One region of the Streptomyces sp. NPDC006739 genome, then DNA from elsewhere that is predicted to be linked to it. Evidence: riboswitches for the same ligand, from Rfam matches in the RefSeq annotation. Region 1 holds a riboswitch; the other holds the start of a gene.
The links. A riboswitch is a leader RNA that binds a small molecule or an ion and turns the genes downstream of it on or off. The one in region 1 is predicted to bind cobalamin.
Positions count from the first base shown of each region.

Region 2: linked by a shared signal. The riboswitch ahead of ACFYMM_RS03650 (cobalamin biosynthesis protein) and the one ahead of ACFYMM_RS10995 (HoxN/HupN/NixA family nickel/cobalt transporter) in region 1 are both predicted to bind cobalamin.

Region 1 is NZ_JBIAGM010000004.1:258,050-273,098, forward strand. It holds gene ACFYMM_RS10985 (hypothetical protein) at 1-148, opposite strand, end outside; gene ACFYMM_RS10990 (nucleoside hydrolase) at 423-1,391, shown strand; gene ACFYMM_RS10995 (HoxN/HupN/NixA family nickel/cobalt transporter) at 1,399-2,418, opposite strand; cobalamin riboswitch at 2,446-2,636, opposite strand; gene ACFYMM_RS11000 (ArsR/SmtB family transcription factor) at 2,717-3,085, shown strand; gene ACFYMM_RS11005 (glycoside hydrolase family 13 protein) at 3,185-4,828, shown strand; gene ACFYMM_RS11010 (DUF4142 domain-containing protein) at 4,853-5,653, opposite strand; gene ACFYMM_RS11015 (DUF6445 family protein) at 5,885-6,571, shown strand; gene ACFYMM_RS11020 (hypothetical protein) at 6,606-7,280, opposite strand; gene ACFYMM_RS11025 (DUF4328 domain-containing protein) at 7,529-8,230, shown strand; gene ACFYMM_RS11030 (SDR family NAD(P)-dependent oxidoreductase) at 8,313-8,978, shown strand; gene ACFYMM_RS11035 (MIP/aquaporin family protein) at 9,057-9,998, shown strand; gene ACFYMM_RS11040 (hypothetical protein) at 10,080-10,589, shown strand; gene ACFYMM_RS11045 (hypothetical protein) at 10,639-11,004, opposite strand; gene ACFYMM_RS11050 (DEAD/DEAH box helicase) at 11,044-12,507, opposite strand; gene ACFYMM_RS11055 (cold-shock protein) at 12,686-12,889, opposite strand; gene ACFYMM_RS11060 (MFS transporter) at 13,130-14,365, shown strand; gene ACFYMM_RS11065 (PH domain-containing protein) at 14,461-15,049, shown strand, end outside; gene ACFYMM_RS11070 (DUF899 family protein) at 15,036-15,049, shown strand, end outside.
Region 2 is NZ_JBIAGM010000002.1:52,799-67,847, reverse strand. It holds gene cobI (precorrin-2 C(20)-methyltransferase) at 1-230, opposite strand, end outside; gene ACFYMM_RS03675 (cobyrinate a,c-diamide synthase) at 227-1,612, opposite strand; gene cobO (cob(I)yrinic acid a,c-diamide adenosyltransferase) at 1,606-2,205, opposite strand; gene ACFYMM_RS03665 (putative cobaltochelatase) at 2,205-4,217, opposite strand; gene cobN (cobaltochelatase subunit CobN) at 4,214-7,870, opposite strand; gene ACFYMM_RS03655 (cobyric acid synthase) at 7,867-9,375, opposite strand; gene ACFYMM_RS03650 (cobalamin biosynthesis protein) at 9,372-10,316, opposite strand; cobalamin riboswitch at 10,417-10,557, opposite strand; gene ACFYMM_RS03645 (hypothetical protein) at 10,724-10,951, opposite strand; gene ACFYMM_RS03640 (anion permease) at 11,001-12,272, opposite strand; gene ACFYMM_RS03635 (class II aldolase/adducin family protein) at 12,587-13,318, shown strand; gene ACFYMM_RS03630 (alpha/beta hydrolase) at 13,481-14,599, shown strand; gene ACFYMM_RS03625 (hypothetical protein) at 14,876-15,049, shown strand, end outside.

The DNA.
Region 1 (15,049 bases):
GCCCCGCTCCGCCGCCCCCGCAACCGGCCACGGCGGCCAGCACGAGGACGCCGGCCACGCAGCCGGCGAGGAGGCGGGGCGCGGCGGGGACGGCGAGGGGGCGGGCCGCGGCGGGGACGGCGAGGAGGCGGGCCGGGGCGGATGACATGCGGGGCCTCCAGGGGCTGCGCGGTGCCGGTACGTGTCCCCCACGGCACCACCCCCCACGCCACACCACCAGCGCACGGGCCCGTCCGGGTGAGGACACCGGCGCGGGAGGCCGTACGGCGGCGGAGGTCGTACGGCGGAGACCGACGCTGTTCTCGTCCCGGCTCTCGTCCCGGCTCTCGTCCCGGCTCGCGTCGCGGCTCGTGGCGACGGACGGCGGGCGGCTGCGTAGGGTCGCTGTCGCAAGGACCCCGAGTCCATGGAAGGAGCCCGCCGTGACCGGTCAGCCCATACCCGTGATCATCGACTGCGACACCGGTGTCGACGACGCCCTGGCCCTGCTGTTCGCCGTCCGCCACCCCGGCCTCGACCTGCGCGCGGTGACCTGCGTGGCCGGGAACACGGACGTGGACGGCGTGGTCCGCAACACCCTCACCGTGCTGGAGCAGGCGGGAGCACCGGACATCCCGGTGGCCCGGGGCGCCGAACGGCCGCTGATCGAGCCCGCCCGCTCGGCCCGGCATGTGCACGGCTCGGACGGGATGGGCGACCTGGGCCTGCCCGCGCCCACCCGCGCCCCGGTGGAGGCGGACGCGGTGACCCTGCTGCGCCGCGAGATCCTCGCCTCCCCGCGCCCGGTCACCCTGATCCCCACCGCCCCGCTCACCAACATCGCGCTGCTCCTGCGCACCCATCCCGAAGTGACCCGCAACATCGAGCGGATCGTGTTCATGGGCGGCGCGGTGACCACCGGGAACGCCACACCGGTCGCCGAGTTCAACGTCTGGCACGACCCGGAGGCCGCGGCCGTCCTGCTCACCGCCGGGGTGCCGATCACCATGTACGGCCTGGACGTGTTCATGCGGGTCGTGGTCCCCGGCACCGACGTACGGCGGCTGCGCGCGAGCACCGACCCCGGCACCCGGCTGGCCGCCGAACTGCTCGCCCACCGGCCCGTCACCCAGGGCGGCCCCACCGGGGCAGAGGCGGCCGGCGGTCTCGGCGACGCGGGCGCGGTCTGCGCCGTCGCCGACCCGGCCGGCCTCACCACCGGCCTGCTCCCCGTCGAGGTCGCCCTCGCTCCGGGGCCCGCCCGCGGTCAGACGATCGTCGACCGCCGGCCGCGCCCCGGGGAGTCCGAGATCCACGAGGGCACCCGCGAACAGACCCTCGTGGACGTGGCGTTGGACGTGGACGTGGAGCGGTTCGTCGCGCTGTGGCTGACGACGGTCGAACGGCCGTGACCGCCCGTCAGTTCCCGGCCCACCGCTGCTCCACCTTCGCCAGCCGCCAGTACGCCAGCGCCGCCGCCCACACCACCACGAACAGGCCGACGATGATGTAGCCGACGTTGGCCAGGTCGAGGCCGAAGAGTTCCATCGTGGCGATGAAGAAGGCGACGGCGATGGACAGCCCGGTGATGGTGAGGTTGTAGAAGACCTTGCGCACCGGGTTGGAGAACGCCCACTGGTAGGCGAAGTTCATGAACGTCCCGTCGAGGGTGTCGAACAGGCTCATCCCGGCCGCGAAGAGCAGCGGCAGGCACAGGATCGCGTACCAGGGCAGCCCCGCCGCCGCGCCCGACCCCGCCATCACCATCAGCGTGACCTCGGTGGCCGTGTCGAAGCCGAGACCGAAGAGGAAGCCCAGCGGGAACATCTGCCCGGGGCGGGTGATGGACCTGGTCAGACGGCCGAGGACACGGGTCAGGAAGCCGCGGGAGTCGAGGTGCTGTTCCAGCTCCTTCTCGTCGTACGACCCCGCGCGCATCGCCCGGAAGACGCGCAGGATGCCGGCGAGGGCGACCAGGTTGAGCGCGGCGACGAGATAGAGGAACACCGCGGAGACCGTCGTACCCATGAAGCCGAGCACCTGGTGGGTCCGGGAGTGCTCGTTCGTCACCCGGTCCGCCAGCTGTGTGCCCGCCGCGATCATCGTGGCCAGCACGACCACCACGCTGGAGTGACCGAGCGCGAACCAGAAGCCGACCGACACCGGCCGTTTGCCGTCCGCCATCAGCTTGCGGGTGGTGTTGTCGATGGCGGCGATGTGGTCCGCGTCGAAGGCGTGCCGCATGCCGAGGGTGTAGGCGGTGACGCCGAGTCCGATGCCGAAGGCCCTGGAGCCGACCTCGTAGTGGCCGGGGACCACGAGAAGGAACAGGATGCCGAAGGCGACGACGTGCAGGGCGGCGATCACCGCCATCAGCCCGACGGTCTTCACGGTGTCCTCGCGCCGCCAGCGGAAAGCGGCAGGGGAAGGCTCGGTCATTCGGTCACGCTCCAGCACCTCGTGGATCAACTCGTGAGATGCCGTGGCCGGTCTCCTGGCTTACGGGTCGTGCGTCAACCGGTCCGCCTTCCCGGCCGTCGTACGACGACCAGTGGCTGCCCCTTGCGGGACGTGGACCGGCAACTCCCCGATAACAGTGGCGAGGGCCGCGTCGGCTTCGCACCGACTTCCCGAGCACCACGGCCCGTTCACCGTAGGGGGCTTCACCCCTTGCTGCATAGCTGCGCACCTGTGCAGGTATGGAAGATCACAAAAAGGCGCCTGCGAGGATGAGCCCATGCATCTCGTGCCTGCCGACCGCGCGGACCGTCGCACCATCGACGGCCACCGGGTGTGCGACGCCATCGCCGCGATCGGCGAGCCCGGCCATGTCCGCACCTGGGCCGACCGCTTCTCCCTGCTCGCCGACGCCAAGCGCCTCGCCCTGCTGCTGGCCCTGCACCGCACGGGCCCGCTGGCGGTCTCCGACCTCGCCATCGCCACGGGAATGAACGACCCGGCGGTCTCGCAGGCGCTCAGGCTGCTGCGCGCCGCGGGCGTGGTGGAGGGGGAGAAGGAGGGCCGGGTGGTCAGGTACCGGGTGGTGGACGCCGAGGTGCAGGGGCTGCTGAAGCACTGCGCGGCGGACGCGGACGAGGGCGGCTGACGATCTCCCGGACTTCCCGGACGGAGCACCGGGCAAGGTTCCCCTTCCCGGCAATGTGGACAGATTCCCTACGTCTTCGTCCTTCCGAAGGGAGCCCGCGTGGCCGATCTCTCGTCCAGGAACCCCGACTGGTGGCGGCAGGCCGTCGTCTACCAGGTCTATCCGCGCAGCTTCGCCGACGCCGACGGCGACGGACTCGGTGATCTGCGGGGCGTCACCCGGCGCCTGAACCACCTCGCCGCCCTCGGCGTCGACGCCCTGTGGCTCAGCCCGTTCTACCCCTCGGAACTCGCCGACGGCGGCTACGACGTCGCCGACCCCCGCGATGTCGACCCGCGCCTCGGCACTCTGGACGACTTCGACGCCATGGTCGCCGAGGCCCACCGGCTGGGTCTGAAGGTGATCGTCGACATCGTCCCGAACCACACCTCGCACCAGCACCGCTGGTTCCAGGAGGCACTGCGCGCGGCCCCCGGCTCCCCGGCCCGGGACCGCTACGTCTTCCGCCCCGGCCGGGGCGAGCACGGCGAACTCCCGCCCACCGACTGGCAGTCCGTCTTCGGCGGCAGCGCCTGGCGGCGGGTGCCCGACGGACAGTGGTACCTGCACCTCTTCGCCCCCGAGCAGCCCGACCTCAACTGGGGGAACGAGGAGGTCCGCGCCGACTTCCGCACCACCCTGCGGTTCTGGTCCGACCGGGGCGTCGACGGCTTCCGCATCGACGTCGCCCACGGCCTGGCCAAGGACCTCACCGAGCCGCTGCGGGACATCGGCGACCTCGGGGCGACCGGCGAGGAGGCCCTGGAGCGCGTACCGCCCGGCAGCCACCCCTACTGGGACCGCGACGAGGTGCACGAGATCTACCGCGACTGGCGCAAGATCTTCGACTCCTACACCCCGCCGCGCACCGCCGTCGCCGAGGCCTGGGTGCCGGGCGCCCGGCGCGCCCTGTACGCCCGCCCCGACGAACTCGACCAGGCCTTCAACTTCGAGTACCTGCAGGCCGGCTGGGACGCGGAGGAACTGCGCGGGGTCATCGCCGGCTCCCTCGCCACCGCCCGCGCGGCCGGCGCCTCCGCCACCTGGGTACTGTCCAACCACGACGTCGTACGCCACGCCTCCCGGCTGCTGCTCCCGCCCGGCACCGACGACAACGCCTGGCTGCTGTCCGGCGGCCGGGCCCCGGCCCTCGACGAGGCGGCCGGTCTGCGCCGGGCGCGGGCGGCCACGCTGCTGATGCTGGCGCTGCCCGGATCGTCGTACGTCTACCAGGGCGAGGAACTCGGCCTGCCCGAGGTCGCCGACCTGCCCACCGAGGTCCTCCAGGACCCGATCTGGGAGCAGACGGGGCACGTCCGCAAGGGCCGCGACGGCTGCCGGGTGCCGATCCCGTGGACGACCACCGGCCCGTCGTACGGCTTCGGGGCCAGGGGCGCCTGGCTGCCGCAGCCGCCGTCCTTCGCGTCCTACGCCGTCGAGGCGCAGGCCGGCACGGAGGGCTCCACGCTGGAGCTGTACCGCACCGCCCTGCGGCTGCGCCGCAAGCTCCTCGACGGCGAGGAGCTGACCTGGAGCGACGACACCCCCGCCGGGGTCCTGCGGTTCAGCCGGTCGGAGGGCTGGAGCTGCGTCGCCAACCTCTCGGCGCGGGCGGTCCCGCTGCCGTCCGGGGACGTGCTGCTGAGCAGCGCGCCCCTGACGGACGGGCAACTGCCGCCGGACACGACGGTGTGGCTGGCCTGACGGACGCCGTTGTTCCCGGGGTCCTCATCCCGCCGTCGGGCTCGGGACGGTCCCGTTCTGGCCGGTCCCGTTCTGACCGTTGCCGTTCTGGCCGGACGCCTCTCCCGGCAGGACCGGCGGCTGGGTGGTGCTGTTCACCGGCGGGGTGAGGACGACCTGCGGCTGTCCCGGCGCGGCGGGCGGCGGGGTCAGATCGGAGGCCGGCAGCTTCGGCGGGGTCGTCTCCTGGAAGAGGACCTGGTCGAAGTCGACCAGGCCGGTCTGCTCCATCACGGTGATGTGGTCGAGGACGGTGGCGTTGGCCTGGTCGGCCAGGATCCGCACCAGGGTGTTCTTGGTCGTCGAGCGGATCTTCGCGATCGTGTTGAAGATCGAGCCGTGGGTCACCCGCAGGATGTTGGCGAAGTCCGTGTCGAACTTCGCGCCGGTGTCCGCGGTGAGCGTGCTGACGAAACCCTGCTGCTGCGGGCTGGCCACATCGGGGATCGCGATGTTCAGCATCGGCCCGATCTTGCGGCAGCTGGCGTCCAGCGCCGCGTGTCCGTCGATTAGGTGCTTGCTCGCGATGATGACCGCCTTGCTCTGCCCCTTCTTCAGACCCAGCTGGCCGACGGGGTACTCCCACAGCCCCGCCGCGCGCACCTTGACCACGAAGTCCCGGTCCGATTCCGTCAGCGGCCCCCACTGTGTCTGGGCGATCACGCGCGTGGGGGAACTGGAGGTGGTGCTGACCCCCAGCATGCTCGGGTAAGCGAGTGCCACGAGGGTCAGCGAAAGGGCACCGCCGACGAAGAGTGTTCCCGTCGCGTTCCGCGAAAAGGCCACCGTGCCTCCTGCCCGGTAGTGGTTCACCGCCCACCGGCGGTTCGGACGCACAGGAGTACGGACCGGGAAGCGACCGGAGTCTCTTGATTTGGTAAAAACTCCGGGCCCACACACGCGAGTTGGTCCCGTCGGCCCGTGCCGGTGCCTTTGTCGCCCAACCACTCCTGGTTGACGAAGTGTTGACCCGTTCGCGGGAGAGTGCAGACGAAACGCGGGCCTAGATTCGGCGGCATGCCCCCACAACCGCCCCCCAGAGTCCCCGCCGCGCTTCCCGTCCTGCCCTACCGCAAGCCCACCAAGGGCCGCGACTACTGGGTACTGGACGACGCCCTGCCCGACGTCGACGCCGTACGGGAACGGTGTCTGGCCAAGGACGACTGGGTGCAGGGGTACCCCTACACCTCGGAGACCTGGCCCGGCCTGCGCGCCATGCCCGGCCTGGAGGCGGGTGAACTCGCCCGTATCGAACGGCTGGTGAAGAAGGCCACCGGTGCCAGGGAACTGTGGGTGCAGAAGGCGCCGGGCGGCGGCACCCTCAACCACAACTGCGTCCAGGTCGTCGGCGAGGGCGAGAGCCAACCCCGCCCGCACACCGACTCCCGCGCGCTGTGCCGGTACGCGGCCGTGCTCTACCTCAACCCGAACGTCCCCAAGGACTGCGGCACCAGCTTCTACCGCCAGCACCTGCCCGGCGGCAGGCTCGGCGGCAACGTCGTCCAGGCCCCGCACAACAACCTCGTCGAGGCCCTCGGCACCCGCTTCGTGGCGCCGGACGCCTTCGAGGAGGACGTCCGCGTACCCCACAAGTACAACCGCCTCCTCCTCTACAACGCCAACCTCGTGCACAGCGCGACGGGTTACTCCGGCAGCACGCTGGAGGAGAAGCGGATGACGGCGGTCTTCTTCTGGATGGCCTGAGGGTGCCGTCGGACGGCCCGGACGCGGGCGGGGCCTACCAGCCGACGAGCGCGGGACCGAGGCTCAGTCCCGTCCGGCTGAGCCATTCCTCGGCGACGTCACGGTTGCGGGTGCCTATGGAGAGGTAGACCGCGTGGGTGCCGGGGGCGGGCTCCGTGCACTGAACGTCCCACACGCTGTTGAGACAGAGCTGCACCCCGCAGAGCTTCGACGAGGGCAGCCCCCGCAGGGCCCCGTCCCAGGCCACGTCGAACCCCAGCGGGCCCACGGCCTCGACCATGAGGTCCAGCTCCGCCTCCGTGCAGCTCTCGTCGTCCGGTCGCACCCTGAAGGGCGGGACGCTCCAGCCGGGCAGGTTCAGCTCCAGTTCCCACTTCTCCACCAGGGGCCACAGCTCGGCGAACTCGGGGCGCAGTTCGACCTCCACGCCGTAGTCGTCACCACCGCGCAACCCGCCGGTACGGTCGATCACACTCCGGAACTCGACGAGCCTCTCCGGCGGGAAGCGCCTGCCGTCCCGGCACGCGAAGACGGCCTCGCCGAAGTAGCGGCGCGCGTAGTGGAACTGCTCCACCGTCACGACGGGACCGATCTCGGGCGAATACGGCTCATCGGCCCACTCCGCGAACTCCCCCAACAACTCCCGCGCCCGCCCCAACGCCCCCACGGCGTCCGGCAACGGCTCAAGCACCTGATAAAGCATGGACATCCCCATGGCACACCTCCCGAACGGGGAGCGTACGCAGCACGTGGGCGGGCGTCGCGTGGATTACGACGGCACCTCCGGACGCGAAGTGATCTCGACGGCAACGGCACTCATGTGCAAGCCGGGCTATGTGGCCGATTGGCCCGAACTTTCGGACTGGCAGTGACGGGTTCGTGGCGCGTGGGGCGCGTGGGCGCGTGCGGGTGTGCGGGTGTGCGGGTGTGCGTGCGAGTGTGCGTCAGGATGTGTCGGTGAACGATCAAATAGCTGAGCAGGATCAGCAGGTTCGGCAGTCCGCCGTGCGGCCCGTTGGTGGTGTGGCCCGGTTCGCCGTCGGGGGGCTGCTTCTCGCGGGGGGCGCGTGGGTGGTGCGGGCCGGGTGGGAGCTTCGGCTCGCGGCGGCCGGCGAGCCGGCGTCCGGGCCGCCCGACCAGGGGGGCGGTGACCACCGGCCGCTGAACGCGCTGGAGAACGGCTACCACGTCGTCACCGCCCTCGGGGAAGGCGTCGCCCTCGTGTGCGCCGTGCTGTTCCTGCGGTGGCTGTGGCGTGTCCGGGACAACGCCCGGGAGCTGACCGGGCTGCGCCCGCGCTACGCCGGTTTCTGGGTCTACCTGGGCTGGATACTCCCCATCGCCAACCTGTGGATCCCGCGCGGCCTCGTCGCCGACGTCCACCGCACCATCGCCCCCGACCGCCGCCTGCCCCGCTCGCTCAACTGGTGGTGGGCGCTGTGGCTGATCGGCACGCTGAGCGGGGTCGGGTTCGTGTACCGCGACGATACCGACGCGGTCATCGCCCGCGCCTACACCGAGGTGTGGCCGCTGGTCGTCTCGGACGCGGCTGTCGTCGGAGCGGCCGTCGCCGGTGCGCTCATGGTGCGCGCGGTCACCTCAGCGCAGCTCGAACGGCAGCGGCAGCCGGTCATGGGTGGCGGCGCCGAGGAGGGCTGAGCCCCTACGGGGGGTACGGGTACTGCACGGCCCGCGTCGGCCGTTCCCCCCATCCCCCAGGAGTATCCCTCAGGAGGCCCCCATGACCACCCTCGCGCTGATCGGAGCAGGTCCCGGTCTCGGGGTCGCCGTGGCCCGGCGGTTCGGGCGGGAGGGGTACGACGTCGCGCTCCTCGCCCGGGACGAGGAACACCTGCACTCCCTCGCCGGCACCCTCGCGGCCGACGGTGTCACCGCCCGCGGCTTCGCCGCCGACGTGCGCCGCCCGGAGCAGCTGGCGGCGGCCCTGGACGCGGCGGCGAAGGCGCTCGGGACGATCGAGGTGCTGCAGTACAGCCCCGTTCCGCACCGGGACTTCATGCGTCCGGTGCTGGAGACCAGACACCTGGACCTGCTGGGGCCCGTCGAGTTCTCGGTCTACGGCCCGGTGGCCGCCGTACAGCAGGTGCTGCCCGGCATGCGGGCCCTGGGGCGGGGCACGATCCTGTTCGTCAACGGGGGCACCGCCGTGGTCCCGCACCCCGACCGGGCCGGTACCTCGATCGCCTTCGCCGCCGAGAGCGCGTACGGCCGGCTGCTGCACGACCGGCTCGCCCCCGAGGGCATCCACGTGGCCCAGCTGATCATCCCCGGGGCCATCACGCCGGGCCATGTGCGCAAGGATCCGTCCGTGCTCGCCGACACCCTCTGGGAGCTGCACCGCACCCGGCACGGCTACCGGCACTACGCCGATGACCTGGACAGTTGATCGTCGCCCTGCGTGTAAGCGGTTTGTAAGCAAAGATGGTGATGTTGGCCGCATTGCTCTCTTCCTAGGGGGCCCGAGATGGCTGTGGAAATCCCTCCCTTGATCAAGCCCTCCCGGCTCAGGCGCCGGGGAGGCCTGCTGGGCGAATGCCTGGCGGAGTTCCTGGGGACCTTCGTCCTCATCTCCTTCGGCTGTGGCGTGGTCGCGATGGCGGTCGCGGCGCTGCCCGGCTCGGGCCGTACGGCCGGGCCGACCACGTTCTTCCTCGGTGCCGGTGACTGGATGCTGATCACCTGGGGCTGGGCGATGGCGGTCGTCTTCGGCGTGTACGTGGCCGGCGGCGTCAGCGGCGCCCACATCAACCCGGCGGTGACCCTCGCGTTCGCGGTGCGCCGCAAGTTCCCGTGGGCCAAGGTCGTCCCCTACTGGGTGTCGCAGCTGGTCGGCGCCTTCGCCGGGGCGGCGCTCGTCTACGGCGTCTACCACGACGCGATCAGGACCTTCGACGCCGCCATGCGGGCGCCGAAGACGGGCGGGCACACGCTCGCCACGTTCTCGATCTTCGCCACGTTCCCGGCGCCGTACTTCCACGGCGGGATCTGGGGCCCGCTGTTCGACCAGATCGTCGGTACGGCCTTCCTGGTCATGCTGGTCGTGGCGCTGATCGACCTGCGCAACACGGCGGTCCAGGCGAACCTCGGTCCGCTGCTGATCGGCTTCGCGGTCGCCGCGATCGGCATGTCCTACGGCGCGAACGCCGGATACGCGATCAACCCGGCCCGTGACTTCGGGCCGCGCCTGTTCACCTGGGTGGCCGGCTGGAAGAGTCTGGCCTTCCCGGGGAGCCTGTCCGGCGCGTTCAGCGCCTACTGGTGGATTCCCATCGTCGGGCCCCTGGTCGGCGGGGTGGTCGGGGTGCTGGTGTACGACCTGTTCATCGGCGACGTCCTGGTGGTGCGCGCCGCGCAGGGCGAGCTGCCGGAACCCGGCCGGACGCGGCCGGTGGTCGAGGAGGAGTAGCGAGCCCGCCCGGCCCCGGCATTGTCAGTGCCGTCTGCTCTACTCGGTCGCAGGTGTTCCAGGCACTGGCGGAGGTGGGGCATGGGCGTGCTGTACGACTACTTCGGGGCGGCGGACCCGGCGACGGCCGTGGAGTGGGCGATCGGTCCCGGCGGGGACCACCGGCAGGAGGGCCCGTCGCTCGACGAGGCGGGGGCCGACTGGATCGACATGAAGGGCATGGACCCGCACCTGGCCCTCGGACAGCTGATCGCCTTCGCCGAGGGCGTGCCCTTCGCCGGGCAGCGCGACAAGCCGGAGCTGATCTGGCCGGACCTGCGCCAGTGGCCGGAGCCGACCGGCTCCGAACCGGACCCCGGCTCGCCCTGGGAGTCCGGCCTGCTCCTGATGGCGCTGCCCGACCGCTGGCGGGACGTCCTCGCCGAGGTGGCCGAGGAGTTCGTACCGATGCTCGCGATGCAGTGGTCCTTCACAGACGAGGCAGTGTTCGCCGACCAGTCGACCGCTGAGGACTGCGTACGGGCCTTCACGGGGCTGGCCCGCCGGGCCCGCGCGGCGGGCAGCGGCCTCTATTGCTGCTGCTGCCCCTGACCTGAGCCCTAAGAGCCAGGGGCGCGCGGGCCCGGGAGGCCGGGTCAGGTCACTGGTCCGAGTAGCCGATGTCGCCCACCGTCCAGGCGCTGACGTCCGCCAGGGCGACCCGGTACATGCCGCCCGTGTCGGGGATGCCGAAGCTGCCCTGGAGGATCCGGGCGAGGTGGAAGTGCAGATGGGTGGGTCGGGCGGTGGGTGCCGACGGCTGGGCGGAGGTGAACGCGGCGGAGAAGGAGGCGAGTTGCTCCGAGCCGCGCAGGACCTCCGCCACGCGCTCCTTCCACAGGGCCTCGGGGGCCAGCCGCCCGGTGATCACGGCTCCGGGGACGACCACGGTGAGGGACATGTGGCTCTGGTGCTCCGACTCCACCCTCGCGGCGATGTCGACGAGCAGGTCATCAGGGTGTGACATGGATGACGAGACTACTCCGGATGACCTGGGACGTCGGCGTCAGCGGGCTTTTGTCTCCGAGGAGGCGCGGCGCCGTCCCCGGCCGCCCCGGCCGCCGCGTCCGCGCGGGACCGGTGCCGAGGAGGCCTGGCGGGCCGGGCGTTCGGGGCGCTGGGGGGCCGGTGCGGGGAGGGTGACGGGCACGCCGGAGGGCGTGCGGGCGCCGGTGATGCGGTTCAGTTCCGCGTCGCCGGGGCGGACCTGGGTGGTGCGGGGCGTGATGCCGGCGTCGGCCATCAGACGGGTCATCTCGCGGCGCTGGTGGGGCAGGACCAGCGTGACGACGGTGCCGGACTCACCCGCGCGGGCGGTACGGCCGCCCCGGTGCAGGTAGTCCTTGTGGTCGCCGGGCGGGTCGACGTTGACGACGAGGTCGAGGGCGTCGACGTGGATGCCGCGGGCCGCCACGTTGGTGGCGACCAGGGTCGTGACCTGCCCGTCCTTGAACCGCTCCAGGGTCCGGGTGCGCTGCGACTGGGACTTGCCGCCGTGCAGGGCCGCCGCGCGCACACCGACCGCCAGCAGCTTCTTGGCCAGCCGGTCCGCCGCGTGCTTGGTGTCCAGGAACATGATCACCCGTCCGTCACGGGCGGCGATCTCCGTCGTGGTGGCGTGCTTGTCGTCCTCCTCCACGTGCAGCACGTGGTGCTCCATCGTGGTGACGGCACCCGCGGCCGGGTCGACCGAGTGCACCACCGGGTCGTCGAGGTAGCGGCGGACGAGACGGTCGACGTTGCGGTCCAGGGTGGCCGAGAACAGCATCCGCTGCCCGTCCGGGCGCACCTGGTCGAGCAGGGCGGTCACCTGCGGCATGAAGCCCATGTCGGCCATCTGGTCGGCCTCGTCGAGGACGGTGACGGCGACCTGGTCGAGCCGGCAGTCGTCCCGGTCGATGAGGTCCTTCAGCCGGCCGGGGGTGGCCACGACGACCTCGGCGCCGGAGCGCAGCGCGTTCGCCTGCCGGCCGATGGACAGCCCGCCGACCACGGTCGTGAGCCGCAGGCTCAGGGCGCGGGCGTAGGGGGTGAGGGCGGTGGTGACCTGCTGGGCCAGCTCACGGGTCGGTACGAGGACGAGCGCCAGCGGCTGGCGGGGCTCGGCACGCCGGCCGTGGGTGCGGGCCAGCAGGGGGAGCCCGAAGGCGAGGGTCTTGCCGGAGCCGGTGCGGCCCCGGCCGAGGACGTCCCGGCCGGCCAGCGAGTTGGGCAGGGTGGCGGCCTGGATCGGGAACGGCTCGGTCACGCCCTGCTCGGTGAGCGTGGCCAGTATCCGGGCGGGCAGCTTCAGGTCGGCGAAGGACTCGGCCGGCGGCAGGGCGGGGGTGCGGGTGACGGGCAGCGCGAATTCGCCGTGGGGCGCGTTCGCGCCGCCGGGGTTCTGCTGCGAGGGCCGCTTCTGTGAGCGGGGCTTGCCCGGCCGGGCGGTGCGACCGGTCGTGCGACCGGCGCGAGTGGGGTGATTCATGGGATACCTCCCTCGATGCGGCACGTATCGAGGAATTCCTCCCAGCGGCGGTGCGGGCGGTGGTGCCCGGCCGTATGAGGACTCGCAAGAATTGAGCCGGAGAAAGAACGGGGAACAGCAATGGGCTGGGGCCCGCACCTTGGAGGTGCGGGCCCCAGCCGTGTGGTACGCGGCAGCGTCAGGCGGGAAGGATGTTCTCGGCCTGCGGGCCCTTCTGGCCCTGCGTGACGTCGAAGGTAACCTTCTGGCCCTCATGAAGCTCGCGGAAGCCCTGGGTGGCGATGTTCGAGTAGTGGGCGAAGACGTCGGCGCCGCCGCCGTCCTGCTCGATGAAGCCGAAGCCCTTTTCCGCGTTGAACCACTTCACGGTGCCAGATGCCATATTGAATCTCCCTTGGGGCGGTGCCCGGTTCCACACCTTGTGGATCCGGAGTCGCAGCGACTACGTACCCCTCCGGAAAAACAAAAAGAGTAACAAACTGCAACTACTGTCACCGTAGCAGACCGGCTTGCATTGTGGTGGCGGGCGGTGGGGCTCATCGGGTGAGCCCGGTGTCCACGGTGGCCGGGCGGTGGCCGGGCGGTGTCCTGGCGGTGGCCTTGAGGCGGCGTGGAGGCGGCGATGGCGGGACTGGTGCGGATGGGGCCGTGGCGGTTCGTGGTGTGGTTCGGCACCGTCAGTCTGCTGGCCGACTTCGTCTACGAGGGGGCCCGCTCGGTCACCGGGCCGCTGCTGGCCTCGCTGGGCGCCTCCGCGCTGGTCGTCGGCGTGGTCACGGGGGCCGGGGAGGCGGCGGCGCTGGGCCTGCGGCTGCTGTCGGGTCCGCTGGCGGACCGCACCCGCCGGTTCTGGGGGCTGGCCATCGCCGGGTACGCGCTGACGGTGGTGTCCGTGCCGTTGCTGGGCGTGGTCGGGGTGCTGTGGGCGGCCTGCGTGCTGGTGATCGCCGAGCGGGTCGGCAAGGCGGTGCGCTCACCCGCGAAGGACACCCTGTTGTCGCACGCCACGGCGGCGACCGGACGCGGGCGCGGTTTCGCCGTCCACGAGGCGATGGACCAAGTGGGCGCGCTCGTCGGACCGTTGACGGTGGCCGGCGTGCTGGCGCTCACCGGCGGCCAGTACGGACCGGCGCTGGGCGTGCTCGCCGCACCCGGGGTCGCCGTACTGGGCGTGCTGTTCTGGCTGCGGGGGCGGGTGCCCGACCCGGAGGCGTACGAGCGTGAGCTGACCGCCTCAAGCGACACCGACACCGACGCCGACGCCGAGGCCGACGCGGGTGCGGGCGCGCCCGCGCCGCGGCCCGGCCGGCTGCCCGCCGCGTTCTGGACGTACGCGGCCTTCACCGCGACCACCACCGCCGGGTTCACCACCTACGGCCTGCTCTCGTACCACCTCGTCGAACGGCATCTGCTGACGGACGCCTGGGTGCCGGTGCTGTACGCGGCCGCGATGGCCGTCGACGCGCTGGCCGCGCTGGCCACCGGCTGGTGGTACGACCGCGTGGGCGCCCGGGTGCTGGTCGTGCTGCCGCTGCTGGCCGCCGCCGTACCGGCGCTGGCCTTCACCGACACCCTCGCCTGGGCGGTCGGCGGCTCGCTGCTGTGGGGCGCGGCGATGGGCGTCCAGGAGTCCACGCTGCGCGCCACGGTCGCCGACCTGGTCCCCTCGCCCGGCCGGGCGACCGCCTACGGCGTCTTCGCCGGTGTGGTGGGCGCGGCCGGCCTGGTGGGCGGGACGCTGACCGGCGCCCTCTACGACTACTCCGTTCCGGTGCTGATCACGGTCGTCGTCGCGATCCAGGTCCTCGCCCTGATCCTGCTCGCGGCCACCCGCACCAGCCGGGCGAGCCGTTCCTGAGGGCGGAAGGTGCGGGCGACCGGCAGCGTGGGCGCCCGAAAGACTGCCGTGAGTCGTACAGGTGTTCCTTGTGTGGGTGGTGGCAGCCTTCCGGCATGACCGATGGCCGGGACGTGAACCGCAACGTGAGCCGGGACCTCGGCGGGGGCCCCGGCCGGGAAGTGATCTGCCTGCCCCGGGGGAAGCGCGCCCTGTGGTTCCTCGTCGCGGCGGCTGCGGCCGGGGCGGTGGCGGCCGTACTGCGGTCGGCGCGCTCGGGCGGCCCACCGGACATCGGGGCCGGTGTCGGGCTGCTGCTCGCGCTGCTGGGCGTCGCGGCGTTGCGCAAGGCCGCCGCCCGGGTGCGCGCCGACGCGTACGGGGTGCACGTCCGGACGCTGCTCAGCCGCCGCAGCGTGCCCTGGCACCAGGTCGCCGAACTGCTCGTACGGCGGAAGTACAGCCGCACCGACCGGGGCCCGAAGACCCGGCGCGTCCTCCTGGCGCTGCACGACGGCGGCCGGAGGCTGCTGCCCCTGCCGCGCGGCCGGTCCGGTGACGATCCGGCCTTCGAGGCGACGCTCGACGCGCTCCGCGCCCTGCACCGCCGCCACGGCGGTCCCGAATCCGCCCATGCCCGCGTCGTCCCGTACCCCGCCACCGGCAGCGGCTGGGCTCTGCCGCTCGGCCTGTGCGCGCTGCCGC
Region 2 (15,049 bases), on a different contig from region 1:
GCGGTCTCGCGCCGCGCCCGGTCGCTGCGCTCGTTCAGCGCGAACACGACCCGCACCACCTTGTCGCCGGGCACGTAGTGCAGCACGGTGGCCTCGGCCCGTCCGCGCTCGCCGCCGTCCATCACCGGTACGACGACCACCTCGGCGGCCCGCAGCGCGTTGACGCCCTTGACGGTCACCAGCTCCGGATCCCCGGGGCCCACCCCGATCCCCACCAGCCTGCTGTTCATGACGTCCGGCACCTCTCGACGAACCGACGGGCCACACCGGGCACGGACGCCCAGTGCGTGTGCAGATAACTCGCGTGCACGCCCTGCTGTACGAAACCCTCGACGCGCCTGGCCGGCGCGCGCACCCCCCAGGCCGGCGCCGTCCCCGCCCCGGGCTCGACGGCCGTCCGGTGGAACTCGTGGCCGCGCATCCGCGTCCCGGCGGCGGCGAGCGCGCTGTCGCCCACGGCCACGGCGTCCCGGTAGCCGAGGGTGAGCCGCTCGGTCATCCGCGCGGTGGCGTCCAGCACCCCGCACATCGGCCGCCCGTCCAGCTCCCGGCACAGGTACAGCAGTCCGGCGCACTCGGCGGCGACGGGAGCGCCGGACAGCGCGAGGTCCGCGACGGCCTTGCGCAGCGGCTCGTTGGCGGACAGCTCACCGGCGTACACCTCGGGGAAGCCGCCCCCGACGACCAGCCCGGCCGTCCCTTCGGGCAGCCGCTCGTCGCGCAGCGGATCGAAGGCGACGACCTCGGCACCGGCGGCGGTGAGCAGCTCCGTGTGCTCGGCGTAGGAGAAGGTGAAGGCGGCACCGCCGGCGACGGCGACCCGGGGCACCGGCTGCCCGGCGCCCGGACCCGGCCGGCCGGGTGCGGGCGCGGCGAGGGCCTCGGCCGCGTCCCAGGGGGCGTCCGGCAGCGCACCCGCGCTCCGCGCCAGCGCCGCCAGCGCGTCCAGGTCGCAGCCCTGCGACACCTGCGCCGCCATCGCCCGGACGGAGTCGACCGCGGCGGCCTCCCGCTCCGCGACCGGCACCAGCCCCAGATGCCGAGACGGCGTGGCCACCTGCCGGGCCCGCCGCAGGACCCCCAGCACCGGCACCCCGGCCGCGTCCAGCGCCTCCCGCAGCAACTCCTCGTGCCGGTCCGAGGCGACCTTGTTCAGGATCACACCCCCGACCCGCACCCGCGGATCCCAGGACGCGAACCCGTGCACCAGCGCGGCCACCGACCGGGACTGCGACGACGCGTCCACGACCAGCACCACCGGCGCCCGCAGCAGCTTCGCCACCTGGGCGGTGGACGCCAGCTCACCCTCGCCGGCGGCCCCGTCGTACAACCCCATCACGCCCTCGACCACGGCGATGTCACAGCCCCGCGCCCCGTGCAGGAACAGCGGAGCGACAAGCTCCGGCCCGCACAGGTACGCGTCGAGGTTGCGCCCGCGACGCCCGGTGGCGAGCGCGTGGTACCCGGGGTCGATGTAGTCGGGTCCGACCTTGTGCGGGGAGACGGCGAGCCCCCGCGCGGCGAACGCGGCCATCAGCCCCGTGGCGACGGTGGTCTTGCCGCTGCCCGAGGAGGGCGCGGCGATGACCAGCCGGGGCACGGATGTCACCACTCGATGCCCCTCTGGCCCTTCTGGCCCACGTCCATCGGGTGCTTCACCTTGGACATGTCGGTCACCAGATCGGCGAAGCCGACCAGCTTCTCGGGCGCGTTCCGCCCGGTGATCACGACATGCTGGGTCCCGGGCCGGTTCCGCAGGACCTCCACGACCTCGTCGGTGTCGACCCACCCCCAGTGCATGGGGTAGGCGAACTCGTCCAGCACGTACAGCCGGTACGTCTCGGCGGCCAGGTCCCGCTTGACCTGCTCCCAGCCCTCGCGCGCCTTCTCCTCGTTGTCCAGCTGCTCGTCCCGCTGCACCCAGGACCAGCCCTCGCCCATCTTGTGCCAGTCGACGGTCCCGCCCTCACCGGAGGCGCCGAGCACGCGCAGCGCGTTCTCCTCGCCGACCTTCCACTTCGCCGACTTGACGAACTGGAACACCCCGATCGGCCACCCCTGGTTCCAGGCGCGCAACGCCAGCCCGAAGGCGGCGGTCGACTTGCCCTTGCCGATCCCGGTGTGCACGACGACCAGCGGCCGGTTGCGCCGCTGCCGGGTCGTCAGCCCGTCCTCCGGTACGACACTCGGCTGTCCCTGCGGCATTACGCGGCCCTCCTCGACGTCCCCTGCACATCCCTGACCAGCCCGGCGATCGAGTCCGCCCGCAACTCGTCGAGCGTCACCGCCGTACCCCCGAGCTCACCCGCGAGCTGCCCGGCGAGCCCGAGCCGCACCGGCCCCGACTCGCAGTCCACGACCACGGACGCGGTCCCGTCGGCGGCGAACAGCCGCGCCGCGCGCCCCGCGAGCGCGACCGGCTCCGGGCCGCCGGTGGCCCGCCCGTCGGTCACCACCACGACCAGCGCCCGACGCGCCGGATCCCGCAGCCGTTCGATCCGCAGCACGTCGTGCGCCTTCAGCAGCCCGGCGGCGAGCGGGGTCCGCCCGCCGGTCGGCAGCGACTCCAGCCGGGCGGCGGCCGCGTCCACGGACGAGGTCGGCGGCAGCGCGACCTCGGCCGCCGCACCCCGGAACGTCACCAGCCCCACCTTGTCCCGCCGCTGGTAGGCGTCCAGCAGCAGCGACAGCACGGCGCCCTTCACCGCGCCCATCCGCTGCCGCGCCGCCATCGACCCGGAGGCGTCCACGACGAACAGCACGAGGTTGCCCTCCCGGCCCTCCCGCGTCGCCTGCCGCAGATCGTCCCGGCGCACCACCAGCCCCGGCCCGGACCGGCCGCGCGCCCGCTGGTGCGGTGCCGCGGCCCGCACGGTCGCCGCCAGGTGCAGCTTGGTCAGCGCTCCCCGGGGCCGCCGGGCCCCGATGGTCCGCCCGTGCTCGGTCCGGGCCCGCGAACGCCGGCCGGCCGCGCCCTCCCCGAGCCCGGGCACGCTCAGCATCTTGGTCCGGAACGGCTCCGAGGCCCGTACCGGCGACTGCTCCCCGGCGCCGGACGCCTGCGGCTCGCCGTCCTCCCCGGCCTCCGGCCGGGCGCCCGCGTCACCGCCGCTCGGCCCCTCCTCCGGCGAGGGCCGGCCGCCCCCGCCGCCCCCGGGCCCGTCGGGGCCGGGATCGTCGTCGCCCTCGTCCTGGTCCTCGCTGCCGCCGGAGAACTCCTCCAGCGTCCGGTCGAGCTTGTCCTCGTCGAGTCCGGGCGCGTCGAACGGATTGCGGCGCCGCCGGTGCGGCAGCGCGAGCAGCGCCGCCTGCCGCACGTCCTCGGCGAGCACGTCGGTGCGCCCCGCCCAGGCGGCCAGCGCGGTGGCGGTCCGGGCCATGACGATGTCGGCGCGCATCCCGTCCACCTCGAAGGCCGCGCAGGTCGCCGCGATCTGCCGCAGCGCGCCGTCGCCCAGCCGCACCGACGGCAGCAACTCCCGTGCCGCGACGACGCGTCGGCGTACGGCGGTCTCCTCCTCGGCCCACCGGGCGGCGAAACCGGCCGGGTCGTCGTCGTAGGCGAGCCGCCGCCTGACGACCTCCACGCGCTGGTCGGGCTCCCGGGAGGCGGCGACCTCCACGGTCAGCCCGAACCGGTCGAGCAACTGCGGCCGCAGCTCACCCTCCTCCGGGTTCATCGTGCCGACGAGCAGGAAACGGGCGGCGTGCCGCACCGAGACACCCTCGCGCTCGACGTAGGAGGCGCCCATCGCGGCGGCGTCCAGCAGCAGGTCGACGAGATGGTCGTGCAGCAGGTTGACCTCGTCGACGTAGAGGATCCCGCGGTGCGCGTCGGCGAGCAGGCCGGGCTCGAACGCCTTCACGCCCTCCGCCAGCGCCCGCTCGATGTCGAGCGCGCCGACGAGCCGGTCCTCGGAGGCACCGACGGGCAGCTCGACCATCCGCGCCGCACGCGTCTCGACCGCCCCCGGCCCGTGCGGCCCGTCCGGGCACGCCGGGTCGGGGGAGCCGGGGTCACAGGAGAAACGGCAACCGGAGACGACGTCGACCCGCGGCAGCAGCGCCGAGAGGGCGCGCACCGCCGTGCTCTTCGCGGTGCCCTTCTCGCCACGCACGAGCACTCCGCCGACAGCGGGGCTCACCGCGTTCAGGAGCAGCGCGAGCCGCAGGTCGTCCTGGCCGACGACGGCCGTGAACGGAAAGGGGGTACTCACTTCTCGTCGCCCTCCAGGTCGCCTTCCAGCTCCAGGTAGGTGGCCCGCAGCCGCTCCAGGGTCTCGGCGTCCGGCTCGGCCCACAGCCCGCGGTCGGCGGCCTCCAGCAGCCGTTCGGTGATGCCGCGCAGCGCCCACGGGTTGGACTTCTTCATGAAGTCCCGGTTCTCCGCGTCGAAGACGTACTCGGCGCTGAGCTTCTCGTACATCCAGTCGTCGACCACGCCCGCCGTGGCGTCGTAGCCGAACAGGTAGTCCACGGTCGCCGCCATCTCGAAGGCGCCCTTGTAGCCGTGCCGGCGCATCGCCGCCATCCAGCGCGGGTTGACCACCCGGGCGCGGAAGACACGGTGGGTCTCCTCGCCCAGGGTGCGGGTCCGCACCTGGTCCGGTACGGCGCTGTCGCCCACGTACGCCTCGGGGTTGGCGCCCGTCAGGTGCCGCACCATGGCGACCATGCCGCCGTGGTACTGGAAGTAGTCGTCCGCGTCCACGAGATCGTGCTCACGGGTGTCGACGTTCTTCGCGGCGACGGCGATCCGCTTGAACGCCGTCTCCATGTCGCCGCGCGCGGCCCGCCCGTCGAGACCGCGCCCGTAGGCGTAACCGCCCCACACGGCGTACACCTCGGCGAGGTCCGCGTCGCTGCGCCAGTTCCGCGCGTCGATGAGCGGGAGCAGGCCGGCGCCGTAGGCCCCCGGCTTCGACCCGAAGACGCGGGCCGTGGCGCGCCGCCGGTCGCCGTGCGCCGCCGTGTCCTCGTCCACGTGCGCGCGCACGAAGTTGGACCCGGCCGGCTCCGCCAGCTCGGCCACCGCCCGTACCGCGTCGTCGATCAGCCCCACCACATGCGGGAACGCGTCCCGGAAGAACCCCGAGATGCGCACCGTCACGTCGATGCGCGGCCGTCCCAGCTCCTCCAGCGCGACCACCTCGAACCCGGTCACCCGGCGCGACGCGTCGTCCCACACCGGCCGGCAGCCCAGCAGCGCCAGGATCTCGGCGATGTCGTCGCCCTGGGTGCGCATCGCGGACGTACCCCACACCGTCAGGCCGACGGACTTCGGGTACTCGCCGGTGTCCTGCAGATAGCGCTGCACCAGCGAGTCCGCGAGCGACTGCCCGACCTCCCAGCTGAGCCGGGACGGGATCGCCTTGGGGTCGACGGAGTAGAAGTTCCGGCCCGTCGGCAGCACGTTGACCAGACCCCGGGTCGGCGAACCCGAGGGCCCCGCCGGGACGTAACCGCCGTTCAGGGCCCGCAGGATGTGCCCGATCTCGTCGGTGGTCCGCGCCAGCCGGGGTACGACCTCGGTGCAGGCGAACTCCAGTACCGCCACCGCGTCCGGGAGCCCGGTGCCGAGCACGTCGCCGACGAGGGCCGGGACCGCGCCCGCGTCCCACGCCCGGGACTCCATCCCCTCCGCGAGCCGCCGGCACAGCTGCTCCAGCAGGTCGACCGCGTCGGCGGCCGTCCGCGCCGGCCCCTCCACCAGCTCCGTCAGCTCCACCGGCACCTTCACCGGCGCCCCCGGCTCGGCCAGCAGCTCCTTCTCCACCAGCCCGAAGTGCGCGGCCAGCGAGGCCCGCAGCCCCGGCAGGGCGTTCGCCCGCCCGCCCCACACCTGCGAGGCGCGCAGCACGGCGAGGACGAGGTTGACGCGCGGCTCGCCCACCGGCCCGCCGCCCAGGATGTGCAGACCGTCCCTGATCTGCACATCCTTGATCTCGCACAGATAGCCGTCGATGTGCATGACGAACTCGTCGAAGGCCTCGTCGTCGGGCTGTTCGTCCACGTGCAGGTCGTGGTGCAGTTCGGCCGCCTTGACGAGGGTCCAGATCTGCGCGCGAACCGCCGGTGCCTTCGTCGGGTCCAGGTCGGAGACCAGCGCGTACTCGTCGAGGAGCTGTTCCAGCTTCGCCAGGTCGCCGTAGGTGTCGGCGCGCGCCATCGGCGGGACCAGGTGGTCGACGACCGTGGCGTGCCCGCGCCGCTTGGCCTGGGTGCCCTCACCGGGGTCGTTGACGATGAACGGGTAGACGAGCGGCAGGTCCCCGAGGACGGCGTCCGGCGCGCAGCCGCCGCTCAGGCCGAGGCCCTTGCCGGGCAGCCACTCCATCGTGCCGTGCTTGCCCATGTGGACGATCGCGTCGGCGCCGAAACTGTTCTCCAGCCACCGGTACGCGGCCATGTAGTGGTGCGACGGCGGCATGTCCGGGTCGTGGTAGATCGCGATCGGGTTCTCGCCGAAACCGCGCGGCGGCTGGATCATCACCACGACGTTCCCGAACCGCAGGGAGGCGAGCACGATGTCGTCCCCGTCGACGTACAGCGACCCCGGCGGCTCGCCCCACGCCTCCAGCATCCCGTTCCTGAGCTCCGGGTCCAACTTGTCGAACCACGCCCGGTAGTCGGCGAGCGGCACCCGCGCGGGCGCGGCGGCCAGCTGCTCCTCGGTGAGCCACTCCACGTCATGACCGCCGGCGTTGATCAGCCGGTGGATCAGCTCGTCGCCGTTGTCCGGATGCCCCTCGACGACGTACCCGGCATCCCGCAGCGCGTCCAGCACCCGCACCGCCGACGCGGGCGTGTCCAGGCCGACCGCGTTGCCGACGCGTGAGTGCTTGGTCGGGTAGGCGGTGAAGACGAGCGCCAGCTTCTTGTCGGCGTTCGGCTTGTGCCTCAACCGCGCGTGCCGTACGGCGATCCCGGCGACCCGCCCGGCCCGCTCCGGGTCGGCGACGTACACGGGAACGTCGTCGGGACCCTGCTCCTTGAAGCTGAACGGCACGGTGATCAGCCGCCCGTCGAACTCCGGGATCGCCACCTGCATCGCCGCGTCCATGGGGGAGAGGGCGGCGTCCGACGCCTCCCAGGCGGCGTGCGAGGAGGTGAGGCAGAGGCCCTGCAGCACGGGGATGTCGAGGTCGGCGAGCGCCCCGATGTCCCAGGCCTCCTCGTCACCGCCGGCCGAGGCCTCGGAGGCGTGCGTGCCGCCGGCGGCGAGAACGGTGGCGACCAGGGCGTCGGCCCGCGAGAGGAGCTCGTACAGTCCGGCGTCCGCGCCGCGCAGCGAACCGCAGTACACCGGAAGGGCGTTGGCCCCGCGAGCCTCGATCGCGTCGCACAGCGTGTCCACGAAGGCGGTGTTGCCGCTCAGCTCGTGGGCCCGGTAGAAGAGCACCCCGACGGTCGGCCGGCCGTCCACCCGGGAACGCTCCCCGTGCACCCCGTACTCCGGCATCTTCCGCGGCTCGACGAACCCCTCGCCGGTCAGCAGCACGGTGTCGGACAGGAAGCGGGCCAGCTCCACCAGGTTGCCGGGACCGCCCTCCACCAGATAGCGCAGCGCCTCGGCCACCACACCGGCCGGCACCGAGGACTCGGCCATCAGCTCCGCGTCCGGCACCGCCTCACCGCCGAGCAGCACGGTCGGGACGCCGGACGCCTTCAGCGCGGCCAGCCCGTCCTCCCAGGCGCGCCTGCCGCCGAGCAGCCGTACGACGGCGAGGTCGGCGCCGTCCAGGAGAGCGGGCAGCTCCCGCGCCACGTCGATCCTGGTCGGGTTGCCGATCCGGTAGGAGGCACCGGAGGCGGCCCGCGCCGCCAGCAGATCGGTGTCGGCGGTCGACAACAACAACACTGTGCTCATGCGGGCGCTCCCGGTGGGATGAAGGGCAGTCCTTGTGGCGCGCCCGACTCGATGAGCCGCCAGAGCGCGTCCGTGTCCGCGTGCTGTTCGATCAGGTCGCCGAGCCGGTCGAGCTGCTCCTCGCGCAGCGCGGCGAACGAGGTGTCGGCGGCGGGCACGAACCGGCGGCCCGCGGCGGCCGCCACTTCGCGCAGGAACGCCCGTCGGAAGCCGTCCGACTCCAGCGAGCCGTGCCAGTGCGTCCCCCAGGTCTGGTCGACCCGGCAGCCGTCCAGGAACGGCTCCCCGCCTCTCACGTCCCCGATCCCGTGGTGGATCTCGTACCCCTCGACGGGTTCGCCGAGGGCTTCCCCCACCGGGCGGGTGAGGGTCTTCTCGCGGGCGAACCGCACCCGCACGGGCAGGACCCCGAGCCCGTCGACCGCACCGACGCGCGACTCCACCTCGTCCTCGATGCGTTCGCCGAGGATCTGGAAGCCGCCGCAGATGCCGAGGACGGGCCGGTGCTCGGCGGCCCGCCGCACGAGGGCCCGGGCCAGCCCCCGCTCCCGCAGCCACTCCAGGGCCCGCACGGTCCCGCGCGTGCCTGGGACGACGACGAGGTCGGCGTCGGCCAGTTCCTCGGGCCGGTCCACGAACCGTACGAGCACCCCGGGTTCGGCGGCGAGCGCGTCCACGTCGGTGAAGTTGGACATCAGGGGGATCGCGCAGACCGCGACGCGCAGCACGTCCTGCCCGACGGGCGCGGCGGTGGCCGACTCCCGGACCGTGCCGCGCAGGGACACACGCAGCCCGTCCTCCTCGTCGATGCCGAGCCCGTGCCGGAAGGGCAGGACACCGTACGTCCGCCGCCCGGTGAGCCCGCGCAGCATGTCCAGGCCGGGTTCGAGCAGCGAGACGTCGCCGCGGAACTTGTTGACGAGGAACCCGGCGACGAGTTGCTGGTCCTCAGGGGAGAGCAGCGCGACGGTCCCGAAGAAGGAGGCGAAGACACCGCCCCGGTCGATGTCGCCGACCACGAGCACGGGAAGCCGCGCATTGCGCGCGATCCCCATGTTCACGATGTCGGTCCGGCGGAGGTTGATCTCCGCCGGGCTTCCCGCCCCCTCACAGATCACCGCGTCATACGTGCCCCGCAACTCGGCGAGGCAGTCCAGCACGGTCCCGAGCAGCCGCTGCTGCCGCCCCCCGTGGTACCCGCGGGCGCTCAGCTCACCGACGGGCCTGCCCAGCAGCACGACCTGACTGCTCTGCTCGCCACCGGGCTTGAGCAGCACGGGGTTCATCAGCGCGGTCGGCTCGACCCGGCACGCCTGGGCCTGCATGGCCTGGGCGCGCCCGATCTCGGCGCCCTCGCGCGTGACGAAGGAGTTCAGGGACATGTTCTGCGCCTTGAAGGGCGCCACCTTGACGCCCTGTCGTACCAGCCACCGGCAGATCCCGGCCGTCACGACGCTCTTGCCGGCGTCGGAGGTGGTGCCGGCGACGAGCAGACCGCCGCTCATGCGTCACGTCCCTTCGCGATCAGGCGCGCGGCGACGGTGACGCCGAGCGCGAGCAGGCCGACCCGGCGGGAGAGCCGTACGGCCCGCTCGATGTCGGTGACCCGGACGGCCCGCCCCCGGTCGCCGTTGAGCACGGGACGGTGTTCGACGCGGCCGCCGTAGGAGAGGGTCCCGCCCAGCCGCACGCCGAGGGCTCCCGCGAACGAGGCCTCCACCGGGCCGGCGTTGGGGCTCGGATGCCGGTGTGCGTCGGCCCTCCAGGCGCGCACCGCACCCCGGGGGTCGGGTCCGGACGCGGCGGCGAGTACGGCGGTCAGGCGGGCCCCGGGCCAGCCGGCGAGGTCGTCGAGGCGGGCGGAGGCCCAGCCGAAGCGGCGGTGGCGCGGGGACTTGTGCCCGACCATGGCGTCGAGGGTGTTCACGGCCCGGAACCCGAGCAGCCCCGGCATCCCGCCCACGGCACCCCACACCAGGGCGCCCACGACGGCGTCGGAGGTGTTCTCGGCGACGGACTCCACCACGGCCCGGGCGACACCGTCGGCGTCCAGCGTCTGCGGATCGCGCCCGCACAGGTGCGGCAGCCGGTCCCGGGCCCGGTCCAGGTCCCCGGCCTCCAAAGCCCGCCCGATGCTCCGGGCCTCCCGGGCCAGCGAGGTCCCGCCGACGACGGCCCAGGTGGCGGCGCCGGTCAGCACGACGGACGCGGCGGGAGAGGTATGGACGAGGCGCTGCGCCACGGCCCCGAGGGCGACGGCGCTCCCGGCGCAGACGGCGGTGTGCAGCGCCCCCCATCCGCGGTGGTCGTGCCACAGCACCCGCTCCACGGCCCCCGCGGCCCGCCCGAACACGGCGACCGGATGTCCGCGGCGGGGATCGCCGAGGAGCAGGTCACCGAGAAGGCCGGCGGCGGCGCCGTACGCGTATCCGCGATCGGCACCCATCGGCTCAGCCGGCCGTGGGGCGGGACAGCGAGGCGGTGCTGGACCTCAACAGGCAGCCGAGCATGGCGATATGTCCTCACTCAGGGTGTCCGCGCCCTGGTTCGACGAGACCGGCGGTGGGAGTTCCTGGCTCCCGGGGCTTCCTACCCCGGTGACAGTGGCGGGACCGCGCCGGATTCGCACCGGCTTCCTCCCTTGCCGCCGTACATGGCTCCGGCAGTCCACCACGCCCCCGGAACGGCCGTCAACTTGCTGTTGACCTGCGACGCGGGAGTGTGCTGAGGCCCACAGTGGACCCACCGGAGTCGGACCCCGGCCATGCCGGAGCCCCGCGCGTCCCGGTCCGAAGTCCGGGCCCGCGCGGGGCTCCGAGGTGCTGAGTGGTGCTCAGGCCGAGGCTGGGGCGGTCAGGCCTTCGCCGTGATCAGGTAGATGCCGTACGCCACCGCCGCCGCGCATCCCGCGAAGCAGACGTACGCGCCGGTGAGGGCCAGTGCGGCCGAGTCGCCCCGGGTGGCGGCGCGTTCGCGGCGGGACAGGCCGGCGACGCCGAGGGTGAACAGGGCCACCAGGCCCACGGTGGCCACGAGGCTGACGCCGAAGACGGAGCCGATGGCCGCCCAGTCGATCTTCATGGGTTGCTTCCTTGGTTGACCGGGTTTAACCGGGTGCTCGTGGGCGGGCTCAGACGGCGGCGGCCGGCGGGACCGCCGGGGCGACCGGGTCGGTGACGGTCGGGACCGGGGCGGGGATGGTGGCGGTCAGACCCTCGGTCACCGTGCCGGTGGGGGGCGGGGTCACGGCGGCGATCGCCGTGGTCACCACGCCGGCCGGCTCCTCGGGCTCGTTGACGTTGCTCGCGTCGACCACCTCGCGGCGGGAGATCTTCCAGATCGCGGCGCTGGAGGCGACCAGGAAGACGGCGACGAGCGCGGTGCCCCAGTCGCCGAGGCCGGTCACGCTCTCGGCGAGCGCGCCGACCACGGCGGCGGCCGGGAGCGTCAGCACCCAGGCGACGACCATGCGGGTGGCCGTGGACCAGCGGACCACGCCTCCCTTGCGGCCCAGGCCCGCGCCCATCACGGAACCGGAGACGACATGCGTGGTGGAGAGCGAGAAGCCGAGGTGGGAGGAGGCCAGGATGGCCGTGGCCGCGCTGGTCTGGGCGGCGAAGCCCTGCTGCGGCCGGAGGTCGGTCAGGCCCTTGCCCATCGTGCGGATGATGCGCCAGCCGCCGAGCCAGGTGCCGAGCGCGATGGCCATGCCGGCGGAGACGATGACCCAGGTGGGAGGGTTGGAGCCGGGAGCGATGGCACCGCCCGCGATCAGCGCGAGGGTGATGATGCCCATCGTCTTCTGCGCGTCGTTGGTGCCGTGCGCGAGGGAGACCAGGCCGGCGGAGGCGATCTGGCCGACGCGGAAGCCCTTGCGGGTGGCGTCGTCCTCGGTGGCCGCGCCGGTCCCGGCGTTCCGGTGGACCGCGTACGAGAACCGGGTGGCCACCATCGCCGCGACGCCCGCGACGACCGGAGCCGCGACGGCCGGCAGCAGCACCTTGGTGACCAGGACGTCGCCGTGCACCGCGCCGGTGCCGGCGGAGGCGATGGTGGCGCCGATCAGACCGCCCATCAGGGCGTGCGAGGAACTGGAGGGCAGGCCCACCAGCCAGGTCACGAGGTTCCAGAGGATCGCGCCGACCAGGGCGGCGAAGATGACCTCGGGACGGATGCCGTTCTCGTCGACAAGACCCTTGGAGATCGTGTTGGCGACCTCGACGGAGAGGAATGCGCCCACAAGGTTGAGCGTGGCGGACATGGCCACGGCGACCTTGGGCTTGAGGGCACCGGTCGAGATGGTCGTGGCCATCGCGTTGGCTGTGTCGTGGAAACCGTTCGTGAAATCGAACGCGAGTGCGGTTACGACCACAATCGCGAGGATCAGCGAGAAGCTTTCCATTTACCCAGGCAATCGTTCGAGCGTCATTGGCTGGTTGACCGTAGGCAACCAGGGTGAACGGAAGATGAACTGGGGCGGGCGTCGGGGTGTCGGCATGGAGGGGTCGTCATTCCGCTTCGGTCCGACGACCCGTACGCCCCTTGGTCGCTCACCCCGGGTGAACACCCTCGGGCCGGCGGACGAGCCGTCGAGGAGATTCTGGTCACCCGGCACGCCGTGCGCGACTCGGCGCGGGTCCGTATACGGCTCGCGGCAGGTGGCATGGACGCGGCAGGCGACGTGGACGCGCCGATCCGGACTGGCAGGATCGCGGCATGGCTGAACAGCGGTGGGAGCGGCGGGACGCGGAGGACGGCCGGGAGGGCGCGGGAAAGGCGCCGGAGCCGGGGAGACGGGGGGTGCGCGCGGAGGAGGCTCGGGCCTGGGAGGCGCTGGTCGCGGCGGCCCGCCGGACCGTGACCGACGGGCTGGTCGTCGGAACCTCGGGGAACGTGTCCGTACGGGTCGGCGACACCGTGCTGGTCACACCGTCGGGCGTGCCCTACGACCGGCTCACCCCGGACGACGTCACCGGCGTCGACCTGGCCGGCCGGCAGGTGCTCGGCACGCTGGTGCCGACCAGCGAACTGCCCATGCACCTGGCCGTGTACGGCGCCACCGGGGCCCGCGCCGTCGTGCACACCCACGCCGTGCACGCGACGGCCGTCTCCACCCTGGTGAGCGAGCTGCCGTCGATCCACTACATGTCCGCCGCGCTCGGCGGAACCGTCCGGGTCGCCCCGTACGCGCCCTACGGCACCGAGGAGCTGGCCGGGAACATGCTGAGCGCCCTCACCGGCCGCACCGGCTGCCTCCTGCGCAACCACGGCACGATCACCCACGGCACCACCCTCGACCAGGCCTACGACCGCACCGCCCAGCTGGAGTGGATGTGCCGCCTGTGGCTGACGGCGTCCTCGGTGCCCGGACTGACGCCGTCGCTGCTGACCGATGCACAGATCGCCGAAGCCGGGGAACGTCTCAAGGGGTACGGCCAACGGAGGTGACCCTTGTTCCCCAGCGCCCTGATCCACCGGAGTGCCTCGATCCACCGGAGTGCCTCGATCCACCGAGGCGAAGTCCGCCGCGCCGCTCCCCGTCCCGCCGCCCGCTCCCTCGTCGGCGCACTCCCGCTGGCCGGTGGCGGGACCCGCCGGGACACTGGTCCCGTGCGCACTGTCAGAACGGCGGCCGCCGCCGTCACCGCGGTCCTGGCGGCCGGTGCGGTCGGCGTGGCCGCCGGACGGATGGCGAGCGCCGCCGCGCTCAAGGCGCACCCCGGACAGCCGCTGCCCACCGAACCCCGGCTCACCGTGCACGGGGCGGCGGCGGGGCGGCTCACCCTCACCCGTGACCTGGCCTCGCTGCGGCCCGGCACCTACGGTCTCGCCGGTGACGGCTCGCATGCCGTGGTCGGTCCCGTCCTGCAGTCGGCCGAGCACACCGCCGACACCGTCGTACGGCGCCTGGAGCGCGTCACCCACGGCACCCTGGAAGCCGGCGACAAGGTGTGGCTCACCCCGAACGTGCACGTCGGCAACCCCGGCACGGCCCTCGGCCTGGACCACGCGGACGTCGACGTGCCCGGTGAACTCGGCGCGCTCCCCGCCTGGTTCGTGCCCGGACAGCGGGACACCTGGGTGATCACGGTGCACGGTCTGGGCACCACCCGCGAGCACCCGATGAACGTCATGAAGTTCCTGCACGGCCGCCGGCTGCCGGTCCTCGACCTCGCCTACCGCGGCGACCTCGGCGCCCCGCGCCCGCCGGACGGGCTGAACCACCTGGGGGAGACCGAGTGGCGCGACCTGGACGCGGCGATCCGCTACGCGGTCCGCTACGGCGCCCGCCGCGTCGTCCTGTACGGCTGGTCCACCGGCGCCGCCATGGCGCTGCGCGCCGCCGCGCACTCCCCGGTCCGCGACCGTATCGCCGGCCTGGTCCTGGACTCGCCGGTGCTCAGCTGGGAGGCCACGCTGCGCGCCCTGGCCCGGGCCCGGCACACCCCGGAGCCGCTGCTTCCGCTCGCGGTCCGGGCCGCGCAGGGCCGAGCGGGCCTGCGCGCCGACCGCGTCGCCCGGCCGGCCGCCCCGGACGCCCCGACCCTGATCATCCACGGCCCCGACGACACGGTCGCCCCCTGGCACCTCTCCCGCGGCCTCGCCGCCCGTCACCCCGACCGGGTGTCGCTGCACACGGTGTCCCAGGCGCCCCACGCGGCCATGTGGAACCCGGACCCCGAGGACTACGAGGAACGCCTGCGCCGTTTCCTGACCCCCTTGATGTGACCGGCCCGGGCGGGAGGCGGGAGCCGGGGGTCGGCAGTGGCGCGAGTGGCCCGAATGGCGCGAGTGGCCGGAGCGGCGGGAGTGGTCCGGCGGGACAGTGGTCCGGAGTGGGGCGGAACGGATGGTTCCAGGGGATGCGCGCATTCCGTTTAAGGCCGTACCACTGGCTTGAACGCGCCTCTTCCGGCCGTGCCGGAGCCCGTGCCTTGGCCAGCCCCGTCGCCCGGCGTGACATTCCGTTTGGGTTTTCGGACCGTCAACCGGAAGACTGCACCCGTGACGTCCCGTATCCCGCGCGACTCCAGGCTTCGACTCGTCCGACCGCGACCCCTGGCCGCCGCCCCCGGAGCAGTGAACCAGCGACGCCCGCGCCGCCCCGCACCCCGGCCGCCGGAGGGCACCCCGGCCCCCGCCGAACTGGCCAGAATGGCTCGCTCCGGCCTGGCCGGC